Regions from separate parts of the Lactococcus sp. FSL K6-0773 genome, predicted to be linked through region 1. Evidence: predicted binding sites of a transcription regulator. Region 1 holds the regulator's gene; each other region holds the start of a gene.
What was found. Region 1 encodes NrdR, which represses ribonucleotide reductase genes. Its sites were predicted from a motif close to ACACNATATATNGTGT; they were not measured.

Region 1 (8,054 bases):
ACATCAAAAATATGATAATATAGCAACAGCAAAAGCTGCTGACACTCTCCTAGATATGGCAGGGATTACTGCTGCATTTGCAATTACACAACATACTAATGGCTATATTTCTATTTCTGCTCGTTCTCGAAATGGTTTTAATGTTCAAACGATTATGGAGCAAATGGGTGGGGGTGGACATTTTAATAATGCTGCAACCCAAATATATGAAAAATATATCGATGAAGTGCAAGAAGATTTAATTGAAATACTAAAAGAAAGAGAAAACGAAAAATGAAAGTTGTATTCTTAGAAGACGTTAAAGGACAAGGAAAAAAAGGTCAAATTAAAGAAGTCCCAACAGGTTATGCTCAAAACTTTTTAATTAAGAAAAATTTGGCAAAAGTTGCTACAGCAGCTGCTCTTTCTGAAGTGAAAGGTCAAGCCAAAGCTAAGGAAAAAGAAGAAGCAGAACTTTTAGCAGAAGCAAAAGCCCTTAAAGAAGTTCTTGAAAAAGAAGACACTGTTGTTGAAATCAAAATGAAAGTTGGACAAACAGGTCACACTTTTGGTGCTGTAGATAAAGCAGATATCGCAAAAGCCCTTAAAAGTCAATTTAATCTCAAGTTAGATAAACGCAAAATTCAATTGATTAACAAAATTCAAGCTTTGGGAACAAAAGATGTACCAGTTAAACTTCACCGTGATGTGACAGCCGTGGTTAAAGTCAAAATTAGCGAGGCCTAAACTAAATGCCCGAAATTGATTTAATAAAAGCCCCGCCTCAAGACCTAGCTGCTGAGCAGGCCGTTCTTGGGGCTGTTTTTTTAGATAGCGAACGCTTAGTCGAAATTAAAGAATTTTTAAGTTCAGATGATTTCTATAAAAATGCTCACAAGATAATTTTTCGGACAATGGAAAAATTATCTGATGCTCGTGAAGCAATTGACGTCTTAACCATTCGTTCACATCTTGAAAATCAAGGGGAGCTGGAGGCAATTGGTGGGATTGCTTATATTGCAGAACTTGCCACCGCAACCCCCACCGCAGCAAATGCGGCCTATTATGCTAAGATTGTTGCTGAAAAATCATTACTCCGTCAACTGATAAATCGTCTAACTGAATCAGTCGAAAAAGCTTATGAACAAGATTCACCAGCGGACGATATTTTAGCTCAAGCAGAAAAAAGTTTAATTGACGTCCAACAAGGACGTAATACAAATGGCTTTAAGAAAATTTCTGATGTCCTAGCGATTCATATGGATGACCTTGAGCAAAAAGCTCAACAAAAGTCTAATATTACAGGTATCGCAACAGGTTATCCCGCTTTAGATAACATGACAACAGGTCTTCATGAAGAAGAATTGATTATTCTTGCGGCTCGTCCAGCGGTTGGTAAAACAGCTTTTGCCTTAAATATTGCTCAAAATATTGGGACAAAGCAAGACCGGACCGTTGCAATTTTCTCTCTTGAAATGGGGGCAGAAAGTCTTGTCAGCCGGATGATTGCTGCCGAAGGTTCAATTGATTCACACAGCTTACGTACTGGACAATTAAATGACCAAGAATGGAATGATTATTTCATGGCAACAGGGACTTTATCAAGAGCAAGTATTTATATTGATGACACACCAGGGATAAAGATTTCTGAAATTCGGGCGCGTTCAAGAAAATTAGCCCAAGAAACAGGAAATCTTGGTTTGATTGTTATTGACTACTTACAATTGATTTCTGGAACTGGTCGAGAAAATCGTCAACAAGAAGTTTCTGAAATTTCTCGTCAGTTAAAAATTTTAGCTAAAGAATTAAAAGTTCCTGTTATTGCCCTTTCACAGCTCTCACGTGGAGTGGAACAACGTCAAGATAAACGACCAGTTTTGTCTGATATCCGTGAATCTGGGTCAATCGAGCAAGATGCCGATATTGTCGCATTTCTTTATCGAGATGACTATTATGAACGTGGAACTGGTGAAGATGAAGACGGTGAAGAGATTCTGGAAGATAATAAAGTTGAAGTTATTATTGAAAAAAACCGTTCAGGAAGCCGTGGAACAGTCGAATTACTCTTTATTAAAGAGCATAATAAATTCGCAAGTATTGATAACCGATATGGCGACTAGATTTTTTTGACTAATTCGTGTTATAATATGAGTAATTGTCTAATTCTCTTTATTAATAAAAATGAACGATAAAGAATACATTATAAAATTTGATTCTTTTAATCAAAAAAGAGAGATATAATCAAGGATAAAATTAGATTTATAAGGTAAGCGTTCGGAGAAATCCGACTTTTACGTCTTATTTGGAGGAAAAAATGGATAACCAAAATCAAGAAATAGGAAAAATCGTTGACATTCGTGAAAAAGTTCAAGCACACTTGGGTGAAACGATTGAAATTACTTCACAATTTGGTCGTAAACGCGAAAATCGTCATAAAGTGAACTTGATTGAAGCCTATGCAACACATTTCATTATTGAAAATATTCCGGCTCGTGGTCCTAAAACAACTGAGTCATATCAATATGCTGACATTTTGACTCAAACTATTTTAATTCACTATCCAAACGCATAAGTTTGAGGAATAAAGTAAATGGTTCAAATAATGATTAATAGATTTTTAAAGGAAAGGAGGAGATAAGGATGATGAAAGCCGATTGGGATATGACGCCTGTTAAAGGTGGCTCTGGCAATGCATTTTTTGGGAAAAGTGATCAGGAACGCGTTTTTATTAAAAAAAACGGCAGTCCATTTTTGCCGAGTATTTATCTTGAGGGAATCACGCCAAAAGTCTTATGGACAAAACGTACGGCTGAAGGCGATACCTTATCTGCTCAACCTTGGATTGACGGTCATACACTAAGTCCTGAGGATATGGAAGACCGCCAAATTAATCATATTTTAGCACATTTGCATGACTCAAAAAAATTGGTTGAATCTTATAAGAAGTTGGGAAGTCAAATTATTCTTCCTGAACAATTATTAGAGGATTGTGTCCAAAATACTGAGGCTTTACGAACAAATCATTTTTTGTCAGGAATCATTGAAGAAATGCGTCAACAAGTTCCCGAAATCAAAAATGAAGAGGTCGTAGTCGTTCATGGCGATGTCAATCATAAAAATTGGTTAGTGGATGATAATTCAGGAAAAATTTATTTAGTAGATTGGGATACCGTCTTTTTATCAGATTCAATGGTTGATATGGCACATGTTTTATCACATTATATTAAACCAAATAACTGGTCTTTGTGGTTGATGACATCTGGTGTTAGACCTCGTTCAGATATTATGGATAAAGTGGCTTGGTATGGAAAACTTTCTTTTCTTCGCCAAATCTCTGAATATCTTTCTAGAGGAAAAATGAAAGAAGTGAATCAAGAAATCTTGGGACTTCGTAAATTTTGTGAATTATTTTAGTAAAAATAGGCTAGGGTTTGGACCTTCCTATTTTTTGGCTTATAATTGAATAATAAAAATAAAGAAATAGAAGATCACTTTTGCTGATTTTCTATCAAAAATTAAAAAATTGAGGTAAAAATGCGCGTCAGAAATCGTAAAGGGGCAGGCGAAATGCTTGCTGAAAACGCACATATCGTAGTTGAAAATCCAGCGGACTTTAAAGGACGTTGGTCAGAACGTTTTGGAAATGATCATCCGATTCATATTGAAGTGGGTTGTGGAAAAGGAGCTTTCATCACAGGAATGGCAGCTCTTCATCCAGAAATAAATTACATTGCAATTGATATGCAATTATCAGTTTTATCTTATGCTTTAGATAAAGCAATTGAAGCAGATTTGCCAAACGTACAAATGATGCTTGTTGATGGAGCTGCTTTGAGTGAATATTTTGCTGATGGTGAAATTGATCAAGTCTATTTGAACTTTTCTGACCCTTGGCCAAAAGGACGTCATGAAAAACGTCGTTTGACTTATAAATCTTTTCTTGCAACTTATGAAAAGATTTTACGTCCTGAAGGTGAAATTCATTTCAAAACTGACAATCGTGGATTGTTTGAATATTCTTTAGTTTCTTTAGCTAACTATGGCATGGAACTTAAAAAAGTTTGGTTAGATTTACACCAAGACGAAGAATTTGCACCTCAAAATGTAATGACCGAGTATGAGCAAAAATTCTCACAAAAAGGTCAAGTAATTTATCGATTAGAAGCAAAATTTTTGCCTAAGAAGTAAATAAGTTGCTTTCTGTCATTAAAACTAATGAAAAAAATTACTGACAGAATAAGAAAGTCTAAACCAATTTTCTGTCAGTAAAATTAATAAGAATTTATTATCTATTAAGGAGAATAAAATGAGATGTCCAAAGTGTTCTTCTGAAGAATCAAAAGTTGTTGATTCAAGACAAGCCGAAGATGCTATTCGCCGTCGTCGTGTTTGTGAATCATGTGGTTTTCGCTTCACAACCTTTGAACGTATCGAAGAAATGCCCCTTTTAGTCATCAAAAAAGATGACAAACGTGAACCCTTTAATCGTGAAAAAATTGTTCGTGGTTTAGTTCGTTCAGCATACAAACGCCCAGTATCAAGTGAAGATATTGAAACAACAGTTGCAAATGTTGAAAGAAAAATTCGTCAACTAGACAGTAATGAAGTTGAATCAGATGTTATTGGTGAATTTGTGATGCAAGAATTAGCTGAATTGGATGATATCACCTATATCAGATTTGCCAGCGTCTATCGTTCATTCAAAGATGTCAGTGAATTAGAAGAGCTCCTTAAAAATATTACCAAAAAATAAATCCGTCAGTAAAAAGTGACTGAATAAGGAGCATTTTATCGGCAAATAAAAGAAAGATCAGCTTGCTGAACTTTCTGTCAGTAAAAAGTGAGGAAAAAAATGAGAGCAGGAGATTCATTTACAATGCTTAATCGAGGAAAGACCAGCTTTGACGCTGAGGCTTTTCGTCTGCTCTATTTACCAATCATTGGCACGGATGCCTTTGCGCTTTATCAGTTAATGCTAAGCTTCTCTACTGGAAGAATTTCTCACTTTTTGGAATATCTAAATCTCGGCCTCAATCCTTTTATTGAAGCATTAGATAAATTATCTGGCTTATCATTAGTTCGTGTTTATGATGATCATACCAGTCTTTATTTTGAAGTAAAAAGTCCGCTAAATTTTGAAAATTTCCTTGCAGATGATTTTTATAGACAACTTTTGATTTCAAGAATTGGTGAAAATCGAGTAGCTGCTTTAGCTAAAAGAATGGAACCGAAAGGAAAAGAAGTTTCCAAGAAATTTCATGAAGTTTACAAAGTTAGTTTTGACTCACAAGCTCAACAAAACCCTTCAAATACAAATGAACGTTTTGATATGGGGGCCTTTAAAAGTATTATGGAACGTCAAGGCTATCATTTAAACAATGAAAATCAAGACTCCTTAACGCTCTATTCACTAGCAGAAAAATTTGAACTCAATTGGTACGAATTATTCAAGCAAGCAGAAAAAACAGCCAATGCTGATAAAACTTTGAACATGAATAATTTGATGAGAAGTCTTTCAGGAGCTAGCCAACCGCAACCAGCACTTTCAGCTTTTCCTAAAGCATTTGCCGATTTGATTGTCATCAGTAAATCTCATGAACCAGATGATTTCATCCGACAGATAAAAGCGCAAGCTGGAGGCTTTGTCAGTTCGGAAGAACATAAGCTTTTAACTAATTTAAGTCGCCAAAATTTGCCAGCAGAAGTCCAAAATATTTTGATTCACTATGTTTTAGTACAGCAAAAAAATGCGTCGTTAAATCCAAATTTTGTAAATGCATTAGCCAACGACTGGATGAGAAACGAAGTATTTACAGCTGAAACAGCGGTAAAACGAATTTTGGAACGAGAAGAATTAGCTGCTGCTAAAGCAAAAACTGGAGCAGAAAAACGACCAATGAAAATCAAAAAAGAAGCACCAAAATGGTCAAATCCAGATTATGAAAATAAGACAAGCCAAGAAGAACTTGCAAAACTTGAGAAAATAAGGCTTGACTCTCTCAAAAAACTGAAAGGAGAGCAAAATTAATGGAATCTATCGGAGACATCTTAGGAAAACGTCAAGACATCCGTGAAAATTTTGAAAAATTAGTCGCAGAAGTATTAAAAAATGCTGATGTGCAAGCTTTTATTGCCCAACATCAAATGACTTCTGACGAAATTCAACGCTCTTACTCCAAGTTTTATGAATACGTTCGTGAGCATGAAAAATTTGAAAAAGGTGAAAAACGGGCAGCTGACGGTTATGAACCTGTTTTAATCATGAATCACGGCTATGCTGATGTTTCATATCAAACGACAAATGAATTGGCGCAGCAACAAGCAGCTCAAAACCTTTTGCGACGTATGAATATTATTGGACTTCCAAAAGATTTAAAACAAGTCACTTTGGCAGATATTGCCCTTGATGATGTTCAAAGAATCAAACCATACCAAGCCCTAGTTGATTTTATTACTAATTTTCCCAAGAAAAAAGGACTTTATCTTTATGGAGATTTTGGTGTTGGGAAATCTTTCATGCTTGCGGCAATGGCAAACGAATTAGCCAAAAAAGGAATTTCAACAACTTTACTTCATTATCCCACTTTCATTTCTGATTTAGATTTTGACAATGCCAAAGTCTGGGTCAATGAAATAAAAGCCAGCCAAGTTTTAGTTTTGGATGATATTGGGGCAGAGCAAAACAACGCTTGGGTTCGTGACAGTATTTTACAAGTCATTTTACAACATCGCATGCAAGAAAATCTCCCGACTTTCTTCACTTCAAATTTAAGAATGGAAGAATTAGAACAGCATTTAGCCGAAACTAAGCGAGCTGATGAAATTTGGCCAGCAAAACGTGTTATGGAACGCGTGAAATATTTGGCAGAAGAAATGCGATTAGAGGGGACGAATAGACGTCATGACTGAAACAAATGAAACGATTGATTTAATGATGAATCACACTTCGGTCAGAAATTTTACAGAAGAAGCAATTGAGCCTAAAGATTTGGAAAAAATCTTAAAAGCTGCTCAAATGGCATCAACATGGAAAAATTTCCAATCATATTCTGTGATTGTTGTAGAATCACAAGCTCAAAAAGATGCGATTTATGAATTTCAACCACAAAAATCAATCAAAAATTGTGCAGCATATTTAGTTTTTGTTGGCGATTTAAATCGTGCTCAAAAGGCAGTCGAATTGCATCAAGGCAATTTCCAACCGCAAGGAATTGAAAGCTTATTGATTACATCAGTTGATGCCGCAACAGCTGGACAAAATGCGCTTCTTGCAGCAGAATCTTTAGGCTACAACGGGGTGATGGTTGGCTTAATTCGAGACCAATCCTCAGAAATTTCTAAAGTCTTGAACTTGCCAGATTATACTTATCCTATTTTTGGCATTGCACTCGGTAAGGCCGCACGTTTGAACAAAGTAAAACCACGTCTTCCTTTGGAAGCAACAGCTTTTAAAGAAAAATATGTTGAGCAAACGTCTGAAACCATTGAAAAATATGACCAAGTTCAAGAAGAATATGCTGGAAATAGACGCTTAAACAAATGGTCTGAACGGATTGTTGACCAGTGGGGCCAACCAGAAATTTCAGCTTCAACAGAAAATTTAAAGGCGAAAAAATTACTGTGAAATTAAAGAAAATCTTAGAACCGAAACTTCCAGCCACCTATCAAGTAGCCACAAGTCAAGATTTTATTGATGGAGAAATTTATCAAGCAGAATTTATAGATAAAACTTTGACAATCAATCAAAGAACTATTTTTTCAGGTTGTTCTTTCAAAAACACAACCTTTGAATTTACTGACAATACGATCAGTGAATTTACAGACTGCCTTTTTGAAAAATGTGATTTTTCCAATTTAAACTTCAATAAAATTGGCATTTATCGCTCAATCTTTAAATCCTGCAAATTGCTAGGAACTGATTTTACTGAAAGTCACTTACAAGACCTTCAGTTTACAGAAAATCTAATGACTTATGCAAATTTTTCAGGTTCTACCTTAAAGTCAGTCCGCTTTTTAGAAAATGAAGCTAAAGAAACCTTCTTTACTGCCTGTAATTTTAAGAATGTGGAGCTTTT
Region 2 (8,054 bases), 320 kb from region 1:
CAAGCAATGTCAAACCAGCAAAGGCCTTAGCAAAGGTATCACGTTCCAATTGAGGAAGTTTACGCCAGTCATCTAAATCGTTAGATACAGGAACACGAGTATCTAACCAAAATTGACTTGTTAATTTTTCCCAAGTATATTTGTCAATAGAATCCTCAATAGAATTCCAGTCAATGGCACTGTAATAAGTGGGGACAGTAAGATTTTCAGTTTCAGACATATTTTAAGATATGAGCCTGCTTTAAAAAGGGCAAACTCAATTCCTTTCTCTCATTTATTTACTGACAGAAAATACTGTCAGTATTTTTAGCTTAGTCATAAATTCTGTCAGTAAATTTTCACTTACCAACGAAGCTGTCAGTAAAAATAGGGACTCATTAGACCAAAAACTTTCGATAATTTATCAAAAGTTAATGTCAATAATCGTTTTAGAACATTTCGCAAATGCTTACCCCATTTTCATTCATTGATGATACTTTAATGAATGAAAACAAGTAAGAAAATAGAAAGTCCGTCTTAGCGGCTTCCGTAGAAGCAATAGATGCTTTAGCACCAATGCTTCTGTTGTATTAAATAACGCAACTTTCACATTGGTTAGCACCGACTTCTTCTTGGTCGTCAGTAAATGTACGAATGTAGTAAATTGTTTTGATTCCTTTTTTGTAAGCATAGTTACGCAAAATAGACAAGTCACGAGTTGTCATTTTATTATTTGCCACTTTCCATTCATAGAGACCTTCAGGTAAAGTTGAACGCATAAATAAAGTGAGTGACAAACCTTGGTCAACATGTTCTGTAGCAGCTGCATAAACGTCAATTACTGCACGCATATCTGTATCATAAGCTGATTTGTAATAAGGAATTGTTTCAGTGGCAAGTCCAGCAGCTGGATAATAAATTTTCCCAACTTTCTTTTCTTGACGTTCTTCGATGCGATTGACAATTGGGTGAATAGAAGAAGAACAGTCATTGATATAAGAAATAGAACCATTTGGAGCCACAGCCATACGGTATGAATTATAGAGTCCAGAAGTTTTTACTGTGTCACGTAAAGCAGTCCAATCCTCGATTGTTGGAACAGCAATCCCTTTGAAAAGTTCTTGAACTTTAGAAGAGACAGCTGCAAAATAATCATGTGTTAAATATTTATCAAAATAAGAACCATCAGCATAGGCAGATTTTTCAAAATTCTTGAAGCTAGACCCTTTTTCAACAGCTAATTTATTTGAAGCCACTAAAGTATAATAGTTCAACAACATGAAATAAACACTAGTAAATTCAACGGCTTCTTTGCTGTCATAATGAATTTGATTTTGTGCTAAGAAAGAATGTAAGCCCATTGCTCCAAGCCCAATCGCATGCATTTCATCATTACCTTTACGAACAGTTGGAACAGTATCGAGGTTTGAAGTTTCGGAGATGAAAGTTAAAGCGCGAACCATTGCTTCAATAGAAGTTCCAAATTCATTGCTAGAAGTCATCATATTCAAAACATTAGTTGAACCCAAGTTACAAGCGACGTCAGTTCCAACCACCTTATAAGTTTGGTCATCGTTCAAAACAGAAGGCGTTTGGACTTGCAAAATTTCAGAACAAAGGTTAGACATTGAAATTACACCATCAACAGGGTTAGCTTGATTGACTGTGTCAACATTTACGATGTAAGGATAACCAGATTCTTGTTGAAGTTTTGAAAGTTCTTGTTCAAGTTCACGGGCATTAATCGATGTTTTACGAATTTCTGGATTGGCTACCATTTTGTCATATTCAGCTGTAATATCGACTTCGGCAAAAGGTTTACCATAATATTTTTCAACAAAATATGGCTCAAAGAGATACATTGTTTCTCCCTTTTTAACCAATTCATAGAATTTATCAGGAACAGTAACCCCAAGAGAGAGTGTTTTAACACGAATTTTTTCATCCGCATTTTCTTTTTTAGTGGACAAGAATTCCATAATATCTGGATGGAATAGTGATAAATAAACAACACCAGCACCTTGACGTTGCCCCAATTGATTGGCATAAGAAAAGGCGTCTTCAAAAAGTTTCATGACAGGAACGACACCAGCTGCCACTCCATCGTAACCTTTGATAGGTGCACCAGCAGCACGTAAATTAGTCAAGTTTAGACCAACACCACCACCATTTTTAGAAAGTTGCAAGGCAGAGTTAATTGTTCGTCCAATTGAATTCATATCATCAGTTAATTGTAGAAGGAAACAAGAAACAAATTCACCACGACGCTTACGTCCAGCATTTAGAAAAGTCGGAGTCGCAGGTTGATAACGACGATTAATCATTGCAAAAGCAAGATTATTAGCTAATTTTTCATCGCCGTCAGCCATGTATAAAGCATTCATTAACACACGGTCTTCAAAATCTTCAAGATAGAGAGAACCGTCATTGTTTTTCATGGCATATTGATTATAAAATTTGTAAGCAGCCATAAATGAATCAAAATGAAATTCAAATTTACTCAATTCTTTCCGAAGATTGGTAATAAATTCGGGTTTATATTTTTCAAGAAACTCAGCTTCTAGATATTCTTCTTTAACGAGCCAATTGAGTTTATCGATATATGTATCGGCTTCATAACGATTAGGTTCGACATTTTCTTTAAAAAAAGCAGTAATTGCTTCTTTATCTTTAGCAAGAGGAATGCTACCATTAACGGGAATATTAATCTCGTTATTAAGCTTGAAATAAGTTACATCTTTAAGTTGTTTTAGAGACATAAGTGACCTTTCTTAAAGCGTTCAACCATAAAGAACAGAGGGATGAACTCTAATATTATAATAAGTTCAAACTAATTAATAGAAATAAAAAGTTAAAAATAAAGAGGCTTCACTCATTAAGGTGAAGCCATAAAATCACAGCGGATTTTTGAAGGTGACTTTCGCTCCTTTGTCAAGCTGTGTAGCGAGTTTTTCGACAGCAGCAACATCGGCTGGTGTACCATTAAACTCAAAATCATATAAAAGCGGAATTTGGTATTTTGCAGAAAGTTCTTTAGCAGTAAAAATATAAATACCTGCGAAATTACGATTTCCTGTACCAATAATTCCTAGACAATGTTTATAATTATCATTATAAGCCATAAAGTCAAAAACAGGGTCCATAACATCTATTGATTTAGAAACAGTTGGAGATTCTTCGGCATAACTTGGCGTTATCAAAAGAAAAGGTTCATTCATTTCTATATCATCGTCAGGACTGATTTCGACATTTGGTAAGTTTGTTTTGGAAACAAAGCGACGTGTTTGCCCAGTCACACTGAAATAAGCAAGTTTCATATTAAGCCAACTTTGCTAATTCGCTAGGACGGAAACCAGAGAAGGCAAAGTCATCTTTAGTAATGACAGGTGCAGCACGAAATCCCATTTCAATCACTTTTTCAACAAATTCAGGTTGTTCATCGATATTGATTTCATCGAAGGCAATTTCATGTTCTGAGAGCCATTTTTTGACCATTTTGCATTGCATACAATTGTTTTTAGAATAGACTGTAACCATTTTAAATCTCCTTTGAGGACAAACGTATTTTATTAGTGAGAGTAAAAAGTCTTTGACTTTTTCTCAACTTTTTATAGTCTTATTTTATCGTAAAAAAAATATCTAGTCAAATTAAAGATACTAGATATTGTGTTGAATTATGTAAAATTATAAAAATAACACAACATATTGTGCTATTTTTCTTTTTGTTTTGATAAGTTTAAACCAAATGGGACAAGGGATTCGCAATGATTTTTGATTCTTTTGAGATTTGTTCTATGTCGTAAAATAATAATAATTGCTAAAACAAAAATAATAATTGAGAATAAAAGGTCGTAGGAAGTAAGAATAAATCCGATGCTAGGGAAAATAAGAATTCCCAATGAAGCAAATACAGCACCTATCACACTAGAGAGACTAATCATGCTAAAAAGCCATAGGACAATGATAAAGACAACAAGAAGGTAAATTAAGAAGAGCGGACTAAATCCAAGAATCACACCAGCAGAAGTTGCAACAGCTTTACCACCTTTAAAGCGGTCGAATATTGAAAAAGTATGTCCAATGACAGCAAGAAGACCGAAAATTAGAGGTGAAACACCATTGATATGGAAGAAAAGGGGTAAAAGAGTAGCAAGTGTCCCCTTTAGTAAGTCAAAAGCAAAAACTGAAATTCCTGCCTTTACACCTAGAATTCTAAAAGTATTGGTTGTTCCAGTATTTCCTGAGCCATAGTCATGGAGATTTTTTTTGAAAAAAATCTTGCCAATCCATAAGCCAAATGGAATTGCCCCTAAAAGATAGCTGGCAATGAGAAGAAGAATAATAGTAAGCATAAGTTCTCCGAAGTTTATTTCGTTTAAAATCGATAATCTCTTTTAACTGTACAATTATATCATATTTTTAATAAAGATTACTGACAATATTGAAACATCTTCACTTACTTTTGGAAAAATTCTCACTATTAGATGAAAAAATTGTCAGCAGTCCTTTGACAAAGCTTTCTGAACAAGGTACAATAATCAAGATGAATATTTTTTATTAGCTCATTGTGGATAAAAAAATAGTGATTTAGATAGAAGATATAGGCTTTCGATGAGAGGAAAATAAATGGTAATAGATATTAATAACTATGATGACAGTGCGATTCAGGTTCTTGAAGGATTGGATGCTGTCAGAAAACGTCCAGGAATGTATATTGGATCAACTGACGGAACTGGTTTGCACCATTTGGTTTGGGAAATTGTAGATAATGCGGTTGATGAAGCTTTATCTGGCTTTGGTAACAGAATTTCAGTGACCATTAATGCTGATGGTTCTTTATCAGTAGAAGATGAAGGACGGGGAATGCCAGTTGGGAAACACGCCATGGGTATTCCCACTGTGGAAGTAATTTTTACTATTTTGCACGCAGGTGGTAAATTTGGTCAAGGGGGTTATAAAACTTCTGGTGGACTCCATGGTGTTGGATCTTCAGTCGTAAATGCCCTCTCGACTTGGTTAGAAGTTGAAATTACTCGTGACGGGACTGTTTATCGTCAACGTTTTGAAAATGGTGGACATCCAGCGACAACTTTAGTAAAAATTGGGAAAGCACCAAAGTCTAAAACAGGGACTAAAGTTACCTTCATGCCGGATTCTAGCATTTTTTCGACAACAGAATTTAAATATAATATCATTTCAGAACGACTAAATGAGTCTGCTTTTCTTTTAAAAGAAGTGACGATTAGTCTTGAAGATAAACGAACAGATGAAAAAGAAGAATTTCATTATGAAAATGGGGTTCAAGATTTCGTTTCTTATCTTAATGAAGATAAAGACAGTTTGACTCCAGTTCTTTATTTTGAAGGAAAACAAGATGGTTTTGAAGTTGAAGTTGCCCTTCAATATAATGATGGCTATTCAGAAAACATTCTTTCATTCGTCAATAATGTCCGAACAAAAGATGGCGGAACGCACGAAGCAGGTTTGAAGACGGCAATTACGAAAGCAATGAATGAATATGCTCGTAAAGTAAATTTACTCAAAGAGAAAGATAAAAATCTCGAAGGTTCGGATTATCGTGAAGGTTTGACAGCCGTCTTGTCAGTTTTAATTCCTGAGGAACATCTCCAATTTGAAGGACAAACCAAAGATAAATTGGGTTCTCCTTTAGCTCGTCCAGTTGTTGATTCTTTGGTTTCTGAGAAACTAAGTTTCTATTTGATGGAAAATGGCGAATTAGCGCAAAATTTGATTCGTAAAGCAATCAAAGCCCGTGAGGCTCGTGAAGCGGCTCGTAAAGCGCGTGAAGATTCACGAAATGGAAAGAAATCTAAAAAAGACAAAGGACTTTTGTCTGGTAAATTAACCCCTGCTCAAACAAAAAATCCAAATAAAAATGAACTTTATTTGGTCGAAGGAGATTCTGCCGGAGGGTCCGCTAAACAAGGAAGAGATCGTAAATTCCAAGCCATTTTGCCTTTGCGTGGTAAAGTCATTAACACCGAAAAAGCTAAGATGCAAGATATTCTCAAAAATGAGGAAATCAATACAATGATTTATACCATTGGTGCAGGCGTTGGGGCAGATTTTACCTTGGCCGACCGTAATTATGACAAAATCATTATTATGACCGATGCCGATACTGATGGAGCACACATTCAAACGCTCTTATTGACTTTCTTCTATCGCTATATGAAACCATTGGTTGAAGCGGGTCATGTCTATATTGCCCTTCCACCACTTTATAAAATGAGTGAAGGAAAAGGCAAAAAAGAAAAAATTGAGTATGCTTGGACAGATGGTGAGTTAGCAGAACTTCGCAAGCAATTTGGTAAAAATGCTAATTTGCAACGTTATAAAGGACTTGGAGAAATGAATGCTGACCAACTTTGGGAAACAACAATGGACCCAGAAACTCGGACATTGATTCAAGTGACCATTGATGATGCAGCTCAAGCAGAGAAACGTGTTTCAGTACTGATGGGGGATAAAGTTGAACCTCGTCGTAAATGGATTGAAAATAATGTGAAATTTACAATGGAAGAAGAAACAGTATTCTAAGTTACTTTCTTTAATAATTAACCTCGATTTTTCGAGGTTTTTTACTTTAATTTATGATGTAAGTATCACTATTGCTCACTTTAGGTGTAACAACAAGCCTATTCGTAAGCCAGCAAAGCTAGCAAGAGAAACTTTGTTTCATTTTGTTAGCTATGATATAATGGAAGAAATTCTAAAAGAAGATAAAAAACGAAAAGAGAAAAAATGCAAAAATCAGCTTTAATTATTATTGATTTGCAAGCATTCATTAAAAAATTAGCGAAAGATGCTGTTCCTTATGGCTGGGATAAAATTATTGAAAATAATCGAGCTTTAATTTCTGCATTTGACCAAAAAAATCAGCCAGTTTATATTGTGACTGTTGAACCAAAAATACTTTGGCAATCAGCTAAAAAAGCTTTTTCTCGGATGATTTTGCAAGATGAATTGGATAAAAATCCAAGATTACATCAATTAGTAAAATATGGGCCGTCAGCATTTAAACAATCTGATTATGGCTTAGCCGACGAGTTGAAAAATAATTCTGTCAGTAAAATTTATGTTTCTGGTGTGTCTATGAGTAATGGAGTATTAAAAACAGCCAGAGATGGGGCGGACTTGGGATTTGAAGCGATGATAATTGAAGACGCCTGTGCTGACAGAAAGTTAAAAAACTTCCAGAAAACAAAAACTGACGAAATACCAAAATTTGGGAAATTAATTAAAACAAAAGAAATTATCGAGGAACTGAATAAAAATGTCTGAGAAATATGTCGTATTTGACTTTGAAACTACAGGATTTTCTGCACAAAAAAATGAAATTATTCAAATTGGAGCGGTAAAATATGATGAGAATAATCAAGAGCAAGCTAGATTTAATCAGTTAGTAAAAAATCAACGCTCTTATGTCTCAACTGAAATCACTCAATTGACTGGCATAAAACCAGCTGATTTGTTAAATCAACCAACGATTGAAGAAATTTTACCTGAATTTTTAGACTTCATCAAAGGTCATTTATTAGTGGCTCATAATGCTCCTTTTGATATTTCTTTTCTTTATCAGGCCATTATTGATTGTGCAATTACTGATGTTGAGGCTTTTCGTGTCTATGATACTTTGGCAGAAAGTAAAAAGTTATTAACTATGTCTTCTTATGCTCTAGAAAATTTTAAAGACCTACTAGAAATGAATGATTTACGTTCGCATGATGCGCTCAACGACTGCTTAATCACGGCAAAACTTTATCAATATTTACAGAAAATTGAAGAAGTTGAGCTGTCAGTAGAATCAGAAGTTACTGACGAACTCGGTCAGTTAGATTTATTTGGTGACAGCTCTGATGAAATTACTGACAGCCTTCGCAGAAAGTTAAATTTACCAATCACCAAAGCTTTAGTCTATTATCAGCAAAATCTTGAGCGAAAATGGGAACGATTTGAAGTTCTTGGAATTTCGATTGAACGAGAGTACTCCGTAGGTTCGAGTTTAAATATTCGTTTACATAATTCAGAGAAAGTGAAAATTCATTCTGATT
Region 3 (8,054 bases), 440 kb from region 1:
TCATAGTAAGTCAATAGTTCTTTAGAAGTCAATTTTTGCCCTTCAAAACGATAAACTTTTTCTTTATCATCATAAAATTCACTTGAAGCTGGGTCAATGGCAATCGCAATTTCTTCACCAGGAACATATCCTGCACTTTCAATTGCTTGATAAAGTGTAGCAATTGCATTTTCAGTAGAACCAAGTTTAGGGGCAAAGCCACCTTCATCACCTACGGCTGTTTCTAGCCCTTTGTCAGCTAAAATTTTCTTCAGAGTATGGTAGATATTTGCAATTTTTTCTAAACCATCGCGAAAACTTTCCCGTTTGACTGGTGTAATCAAAAATTCTTGAACGTCAATTCCTGAATCGGCATGTACTCCACCATTAATGACATTGAAAAATGGTTGTGGAAGTTCCAAATCAACTCCACCAAGATAGCGATAGAGTGGAATTTTTTCACTATTCGCTGCCGCACGAGAAATGGCCATTGAAACCCCTAAAATTGCATTAGCCCCTAAACGAGATTTATTTTTTGTCCCGTCAAGCTCAATCATCAAATGATCTAATTTTGCTTGATTAAATGGTGATTGTCCTTTCAAGGCTTCATAAATTTCGCCATTGACATTTGCGACGGCTTTAGAAACGCCTTTCCCTTGAAGACGGTCTCCACCATCTCTTAATTCAACTGCTTCACGGTCTCCAGTTGATGCTCCTGAGGGTACTGCTGCGCGTCCTAATGTTCCATCTGTTAATCTAACATCTACCTCAACGGTTGGATTTCCTCTAGAATCAAAAATTTCTCTTGCGTGGATGTTTTCGATTGTGACTGTCATAATAAATCTCCTTTTCTTTGCCTTTAATGCCTTGTAAGTCAAAGAAAAAATGGCAGACTACAAGGCAAAAAAAGACTTTGCTTTGTAGGCGCCATTAGATTCAAGCTATTTCTTGAAACGGTTTCGGGTGTGCACCATACCCATCTACTATTAATTTACCACTTTATTTTTATGAGGTCAAATTTTTGAAACTTATATTTAAAAAAATACATTTATCATTAAGCAAAATTGTGTTATAATCACTATAATTCGCTCCTGTCAGTAAAGACAGAGCCATCAGTAAGGAATAACATGAAAACACTACTTGTTCTATGTGAAGTTAAATATTGGCATGATTTTAGAGAGGGCTTGGCAAAAGTTGGCGTTTCTTTTCTTGGTTTTGATAAGAAAAAACCTAATCGATTTGAGATTGACCAACTTGTTGCCAAAGCTGATTTCGTCGTTATGAGAAACCGCAATGTGGCTCATCATTCAGTTCAATTTGCTAAAGAAGCTTGTAAAGCAACCGATACACCTTTTTGGATTAGTAGTAATTTCGGTTTAGAAACCATTATCAAGCAACTTTCTCAAACTTTTCCAGATGAATCTTTTGAAAGCACCGACGAAAATAAGAAAAGCAAAAGAAAAATTGAAAATAGAGTTATACAAAAGCAAAATTATTTAGCCGAAAGTGCCCAAAGCAAAGAAAGTCAAAATTATTTAAAAGGAAAAAAGAAACATCTCCCTCTAAAATCGGCGCTAAAAGATTTCAAAATTACTGACGACGAACCAGATTTTACAAAATTATTTAAAAAATAAGCGCTGACGCATTTGTCAGTGCTTATTTTTAGTGACAGAATTTCTGTCAGAAGATAGCCGTTGGCACTTTAGCGCTTACGGATATACTCAAATGTCCATCAGTAACTTTTAAATTAATTTTTCTTTATGAATTTGTTCAAAAGTTTTTTCACCATCATTGAGTTTTTCCCAAATGACAACTTGTCCTTGTTTTCGAGATTTTGGTACATCGATAATCCGCTGATTTGATGACCCACGGAATTGGAGCATTAAGTTTTTCTTTGATAATTCAAAACGACCGTCAACTAAAATATCTAACAAATCAAGCATTTCTAATTTGTCATCTGTTTCAAGCAACATCTCTTCCCATGTATAACCTGTCCATGACCAAATATCTTTATCCGGTAACTCACGACGAATCCGTTTGAGCAAAGGAATCAAAAATGTCGTATTCAAGAAAGGTTCCCCACCAAGAAGCGTCAGTCCTTGGACATAAGGCTGAGCAAGGTCAGCCATAATTTTATCTTCAAGCTCTTTGGTATAGGGCGTTCCATAACGAAATGACCAAGTGGCTTGATTATAGCAGCCCTCGCAATGAAACATACAGCCACTCACATAAAGTGAGCAGCGCACCCCTTCACCATCAACGAAATTGAAGGGTTTATAATCTGCAATATAATTTTGTGAGAGTTCATCAGCTCTCCATTCTCCTGGTTTTGGATTGTTCATACTTATTTCTCCGCAAAATATTTTGATTTCGCTTCGTCAACTTCGACTGAATCAATTAAATTTCCATCGTTCAAAGCTCCGACAGAACCATTCATATGTTTTACACGTGATGAAATTTCTTTGTGACGACCATGAACCATTGGACGTGCTTGCGGATTTCCAAGATATCCACAAGTTCTTTTGACAACGTCACAGGTTTTAGGATCATCATTGCCACATTGTGGACATTTAAATCCACGTTCCGTTGCCGCAAAATCTCCTTCAAAGCCACAAGCATAGCAGTGGTCAATTGGTGCATTTGTTCCAAGATATCCAATACGATCGTAGGCAAAGTCCCAAACTGCTTCAAGAGCTTTCGGATTTTGTTGAAGAACAGGATATTCACAGTAATGAATGAATCCTCCATTGGCATAAACAGGATAGTCTTTTTCAAACTCTAATTTTTCAAATGGAGTTGGATTTTTACGCACATCATAGTGGAAAGAATTAGTATAGTAATCTTTGTCAGTAATATCTGCAACTGAACCGAATTTTTCTTTATCCATTCGGCAGAAACGGTCAGTTAAACTTTCTGACGGTGTTGAGTAAACAGAATAATGATAACCAGAGGCTTTAGACCAATCTTCACAATCTTCATGCATTCGTTTCACAATTTCAATTGTAAAAGCTTTAGCTTCAGGATTATTTTCCCAAGTTGGGCCATAAAAAGTAGTCGCCACTTCATAAAGTCCAATGTAACCTAAACTTACAGTTGAACGTTCTTTATTGTACAATTCATCAACTGAACCTTCGGCATCAAGGCGTCCCAATGCACCATTCATAAAGAGAATAGGTGCATTTTTAGGTTGTGCTTCTTTAGCACGTTCAACACGAAAGGCAAGCGCATCATGAGCAATTTCAATTCTTTCATTGAAGATTTCCCAGAATTTTTCTTTATTTCCAGCGGCTTCAAGAGCAATACGTGGAAGATTAACTGTAACAACTCCAAGATTATTACGTCCAGCAGTCACGTCATTCCCATTTTCATCTCTCCAGCCTTGCAAGAATGAACGACAACCCATTGAAGCTTTAAATGAACCTGTTAATTCAACAATTTTATCATAGCTCAAAATATCAGGGTACATCCGTTTTGTTGAACATTCAAGTGCAAGTTCTTTGATGTCATAGTTTGGTGTCCCTACTTCGAGGTTAAGTCCACGTTTGAGTGTGAAAATTAATTTAGGGAAAATGGCAGTACGGTGTTCTGAACCTAAACCACCAATCCGGACATTCAAAATTGCTTTTTGAATTTCACGCGAATACCAATCGTCTCCAAGACCAAAACCAACCGTTACAAAAGGCGTTTGACCATTTGAAGTAAACAAAGTATTAATTTCATATTCTAAAGATTGCATTGCATCATAGATATCTTTGGCTGTTTTTTCACGAGCATAAGCTTCTTGTTTTTCAGCACCATCAATCCATTTTTGTGCATCTTTTAAATGTTTTTTATAATTTAATTTCGCGTAAGGCGCCAATACTTCATCGGCACGGTCAAATGAACAACCACCATATTGTGAACTAGCCACATTAGCGATGATTTGACTGGCTTGCGCAGTTGCTGTTTGAATTGATTTTGGCGAATCTACTTGCGCATTTCCAAGTTTAAAACCATTTTCAAACATATTTTTAAAGTCAATCAAACAACAGTTAGCCATTGTAGTAAATGGACTATAATCAAGGTCATGATAATGAATATCACCCTTTTGGTGAGCGTTTGCCACATGTGGCGGAAGAAGTTTCAAACCAATTGCTTTGGAAACCGCACCAGCTGTCAAATCACGTTGAGTATTGAAAACGTTAGAATCTTTATTGGCATTTTCATTAACGACAGTTTGGTCGCGATTAATTAATTTTTCAATCGTGAAATTGATATCCGTTGCTTTGGTACGGGCCAAATCACGGTTAGCACGATAAGAGATATATTCTTCAGCCAATTGAGTTTCACCAGACTCAAGGAGTTCTTGCTCAACAATCGATTGAATTTCATAAATTTTGACATTTTCAGAAAAACGAGTAAAGATTTCACTGACTACTCTGTCAGTAAGTTCTGAAAGAACCGACATATCTGTCAGTTCGACTTTTTTAGCCGCTTTAGTCAAAGCATCAAAAATTTTCTCACTGTTAAATTTCACTGAGCGTCCGTCACGCTTTATCACATTAATTTCTTCTAGTGTTACATCTTGATATTTTACTTCACTTTTCATATTAACCATCCTCTTCAATTACATCATCTATTTTATCAAATTCTCGGAAATGACACAATATATAGGTTAAATTATGTAAACACACACAATATCTTGTGTTGCTTGTTTTCGTTCCCTTTTCTCAATTTCGCAAAGCAAAATATAATCTCTTTGTATTTAAAATGTAATCATTGCGTCTTAAATCAGACTTTTTCTCTAAATTTTCACATTTTCTAGCCAATATAAAACATTAAATAAAAAACGTTTACAAACCGCCACATAATTGTCATCTTTTTCTTCCATTAACCGTGGTAAAATAGGGTAGTACTTATTTTATTCTGTATTTTCAGGAAAGGAATTATTTATGCCAGTTTCTCGTATTAAAGTTAAAAATAGACATTTAAAAAAGAAAGCCAAAAAACCACTGGCTTTTTATAAACCAGCGACCAAATTTGCTGGCGCTGTTCTCATTGCAGGAACTTTGACGACCACTCATGAGCTTTTGCTCCAACAAACAAGCCCAATGGTTCAGGCTGCAACCAATTCGACAGAAGCTTTTATTGAAAGTATTGCTGCATCAGCAAAACCAGTTGCCGATAGTAATGGTCTTTATCCTTCAGTTATGATTGCTCAAGCTATTTTGGAAAGTAACTGGGGTTCAAGCCAACTTTCTCGTGCCCCCTATTATAATTTATTCGGTATTCAAGGAACTTATCAAGGAAAAAGCGTTGTTTTTAAAACTCAAGAATATCTCAATGGTAAATGGGTCACAAAAGATATGCCATTTAGGGTTTATCCTTCCTTTAATCAAAGTTTCCAAGACAATGCTTATGTTTTAAAAACTACAAACTTTGGAAATGGTCCTTATTATGCTAAAGCTTGGCGAGCAAACGCGGCAACTTATCAAGCTGCAACCGCAGCTTTAACAGGAAAATATGCAACTGACCCTAATTATGGTGCTTCCCTGAATCGAATTATTTCTCAATATAATTTGACTCGTTTTGACGGTGCTTCTTCTGCTGGTACTTCTAATTCCGGTGGTTCAACAGCTACAAATACCAATAATAATTCAAATACAAGCTCAACCACTTATACAGTTAAATCTGGCGATACACTTTGGGGAATTTCGCAAAAATATGGAATTAGTGTTGCTCAAATTCAAAGCGCAAACAATCTTAAAAGTACAGTCATCTATATTGGGCAAAAGCTTGTATTGACAACTTCAAGTTCTTCGTCTAATGCAAATAGTTCAACTTCTTCAGGAAATTCTGCCGCAACTACAACGCCTACTACTTCGGTCACTCCTGCCAAACCAGCTTCACAGACGACGATTAAGGTTAAATCTGGTGATACGCTTTGGGGACTCTCTGTCAAATATAAAACGACGATTGCTCAACTCAAGAGTTGGAATCATTTGAATTCTGATACAATTTTCATTGGACAAAACTTGATTGTTTCACAATCTGCCGGTTCTTCAAGTTCTTCAACAGGTTCAAGCTCAGCCTCTACGAGTTCAACTTCTAACTCTTCTGCAGCTTCAAATACCTCTATCCATAAGGTTGTTAAAGGAGATACACTTTGGGGACTTTCACAAAAATCTGGTAGCCCAATTGCTTCAATTAAGGCTTGGAATCATTTATCAAGTGATACCATTTTAATTGGTCAATATCTTCGTATTAAATAAATTGTAATTTATAAAATATAAAAAGAATGAAAGTTAATTCATTCTTTTTTTAATTCTTTTAAAACAGACTGAAGATGAATCGATTGAGTCGGTTCAGACATGCCAACAGTCATTTCCCAAGGTGTTGTTTCTTTTTCAAGCGCGAGTTCAAGAAAAACGCGTTGAAAAGAAGTTAATTCTTCAGAACTCATTAAATAATCAATATCTGTTTTTGAAAGTAAAATTTTGTCCCGTTGAATCACTTTATTTAAATAACGGACCCAAAGTTCTAAATTCCATTTAGACTTTTGAGCAGCATTCAGGAGATATTCAATCCACGTCATTGCAATAACCTCAGTATTTTTGGATTTTTTCGTAAATAATTTTTTAAGGCTTCTTCGCCATAAGCTAAACTAAAAGCCTCTAAAATGACCGCTGGGTCTGCTGAACCATCTGTATGTTTAAATCGTTCTAAGAGAGGATCTGGACTTTCAATTTTTAATTTTTTCATTATTTTTGCGATGTCTGGAACATCTTTGGTTCGGCCAGCCTGTATTTTATCGATAAGAATAGATTCGAGTGATGACAGACCAACAGTCAAATGACTTTCCACAAAAATAATTGTTTCATCTGTTTTTGAATGAGACATGACTTCGCCGACTGCTTGACTCAACCAAGGTTCATTAGAGGTTCCGACATGAAATTCTTCACCAATTTCTTGAATGATTTTTTCAACTTTTTCGGTACTTTCATAAAAGGCATCTATATCCTCTGTTGCCTTCATTCCATAGTATTCAAGGACGAAACCACCAACACAATGTAAGTGAAGTTGCAAATTTTCTTCTGAAAGTTTTTCGTTCAAGCGGGAAAATAATTGATGATAATCCAAATTTATACCTCGCACTCACCTTCAAAATTTTTCTTATTTCTCACTCCATTATCAATTATCATAAGGATTTTGTCAAGTTGAAATTACTGACAGACCTGTCAGTAACTTTTTACCAAAATTAGGCATTCGTGATTTCTATTTGACAAGAACGCATTGTTTCAAGTGCTGCCAAATGTTTTTCAGGTGAAACTCCAGCACAGCAAGAAGCATCAACACTTATTTTTACTTCTGGCGCATAGGCTTTGATTAACAAGGCATTGGAAACAACACAAATATCCGTACAAATTCCGACAAGTTCAACTTCATCATAATTTTCATCTCGAATAAATTCTGCCAATGTTCTGGAACCAAAAGTTGTTTTTTCAAAAATTTTAGCAAAGCCAACTTGAGCTTCTTTACGAATTTCCCAACCAAAAGTACCATTTTGACAATGAATAACTGGCAGATTTTTGCCTTCTTGTGCCGTTAAATAATCTTCAAAATGGGTGTCTTGGGTTGCTAGACGATTTTCTTTAGAATATTGAGAGAGCTTTTCAATGACATTTGAGATAATGGCTTGTGCCTCTTTTGTGCCCAAACTTCCATCAATAAAATCATTTTGAAAATCAACTAAAACAAGTGCTTTTTTCATCATTTCTCCTTGATATTTGATCATTTTTCTTTATTATAGCAAAAATCTTATAGCAAAAATCTAAAAAGCCTGTCAGCAAAATTTTACTGACAGACCTTTTTTAAATTACTGACCAAATTCTCTGCTGTCTTTTAAGAGATGTAAACAATCTGTCAGTAAAATATGTTCATAATTATTCTTTAGAAATCAACTTCATCAGGGTTTTTAGCCAAACCAGCTTTTCCATGAAGGCTGTCAATAAAAGCAATATCTTCAATACTTAAATCAAAATCAAAGATTTCTGCATTTTCTTTAATTCTTGCAGGGGTTACTGATTTAGGAAGTG

Region 2: a site for NrdR is predicted at 3,634-3,649, ahead of MHB61_RS03795 (redoxin NrdH). Genes of this name have one in related genera too.
Region 3: a site for NrdR is predicted at 4,651-4,666, ahead of nrdD (anaerobic ribonucleoside-triphosphate reductase). Genes of this name have one in related genera too.

What each region holds. Positions count from the first base shown of each region.
Region 1 is NZ_JBBOVF010000001.1:1,099,366-1,107,419, reverse strand. It holds gene MHB61_RS05225 (DHH family phosphoesterase) at 1-277, shown strand, start outside; gene rplI (50S ribosomal protein L9) at 274-726, shown strand; gene dnaB (replicative DNA helicase) at 732-2,099, shown strand; gene MHB61_RS05210 (Veg family protein) at 2,294-2,551, shown strand; gene MHB61_RS05205 (phosphotransferase family protein) at 2,620-3,393, shown strand; gene trmB (tRNA (guanosine(46)-N7)-methyltransferase TrmB) at 3,514-4,167, shown strand; gene nrdR (transcriptional regulator NrdR) at 4,286-4,732, shown strand; gene MHB61_RS05190 (DnaD domain protein) at 4,832-6,007, shown strand; gene dnaI (primosomal protein DnaI) at 6,007-6,888, shown strand; gene MHB61_RS05180 (NADPH-dependent oxidoreductase) at 6,881-7,603, shown strand; gene MHB61_RS05175 (pentapeptide repeat-containing protein) at 7,600-8,054, shown strand, end outside.
Region 2 is NZ_JBBOVF010000001.1:784,097-792,150, reverse strand. It holds gene nrdF (class 1b ribonucleoside-diphosphate reductase subunit beta) at 1-220, opposite strand, end outside; gene nrdE (class 1b ribonucleoside-diphosphate reductase subunit alpha) at 570-2,738, opposite strand; gene nrdI (class Ib ribonucleoside-diphosphate reductase assembly flavoprotein NrdI) at 2,874-3,296, opposite strand; gene MHB61_RS03795 (redoxin NrdH) at 3,298-3,516, opposite strand; gene plsY (glycerol-3-phosphate 1-O-acyltransferase PlsY) at 3,690-4,331, opposite strand; gene parE (DNA topoisomerase IV subunit B) at 4,606-6,540, shown strand; gene MHB61_RS03780 (isochorismatase family cysteine hydrolase) at 6,745-7,284, shown strand; gene MHB61_RS03775 (3'-5' exonuclease) at 7,277-8,054, shown strand, end outside.
Region 3 is NZ_JBBOVF010000001.1:1,541,300-1,549,353, forward strand. It holds gene eno (phosphopyruvate hydratase) at 1-815, opposite strand, end outside; fluoride riboswitch at 894-966, opposite strand; gene MHB61_RS07435 (DUF2325 domain-containing protein) at 1,107-1,613, shown strand; gene nrdG (anaerobic ribonucleoside-triphosphate reductase activating protein) at 1,722-2,327, opposite strand; gene nrdD (anaerobic ribonucleoside-triphosphate reductase) at 2,324-4,567, opposite strand; gene MHB61_RS07450 (LysM peptidoglycan-binding domain-containing protein) at 4,911-6,230, shown strand; gene MHB61_RS07455 (hypothetical protein) at 6,269-6,553, opposite strand; gene MHB61_RS07460 (DUF6036 family nucleotidyltransferase) at 6,550-7,098, opposite strand; gene MHB61_RS07465 (cysteine hydrolase family protein) at 7,217-7,729, opposite strand; gene MHB61_RS07470 (aldo/keto reductase) at 7,909-8,054, opposite strand, start outside.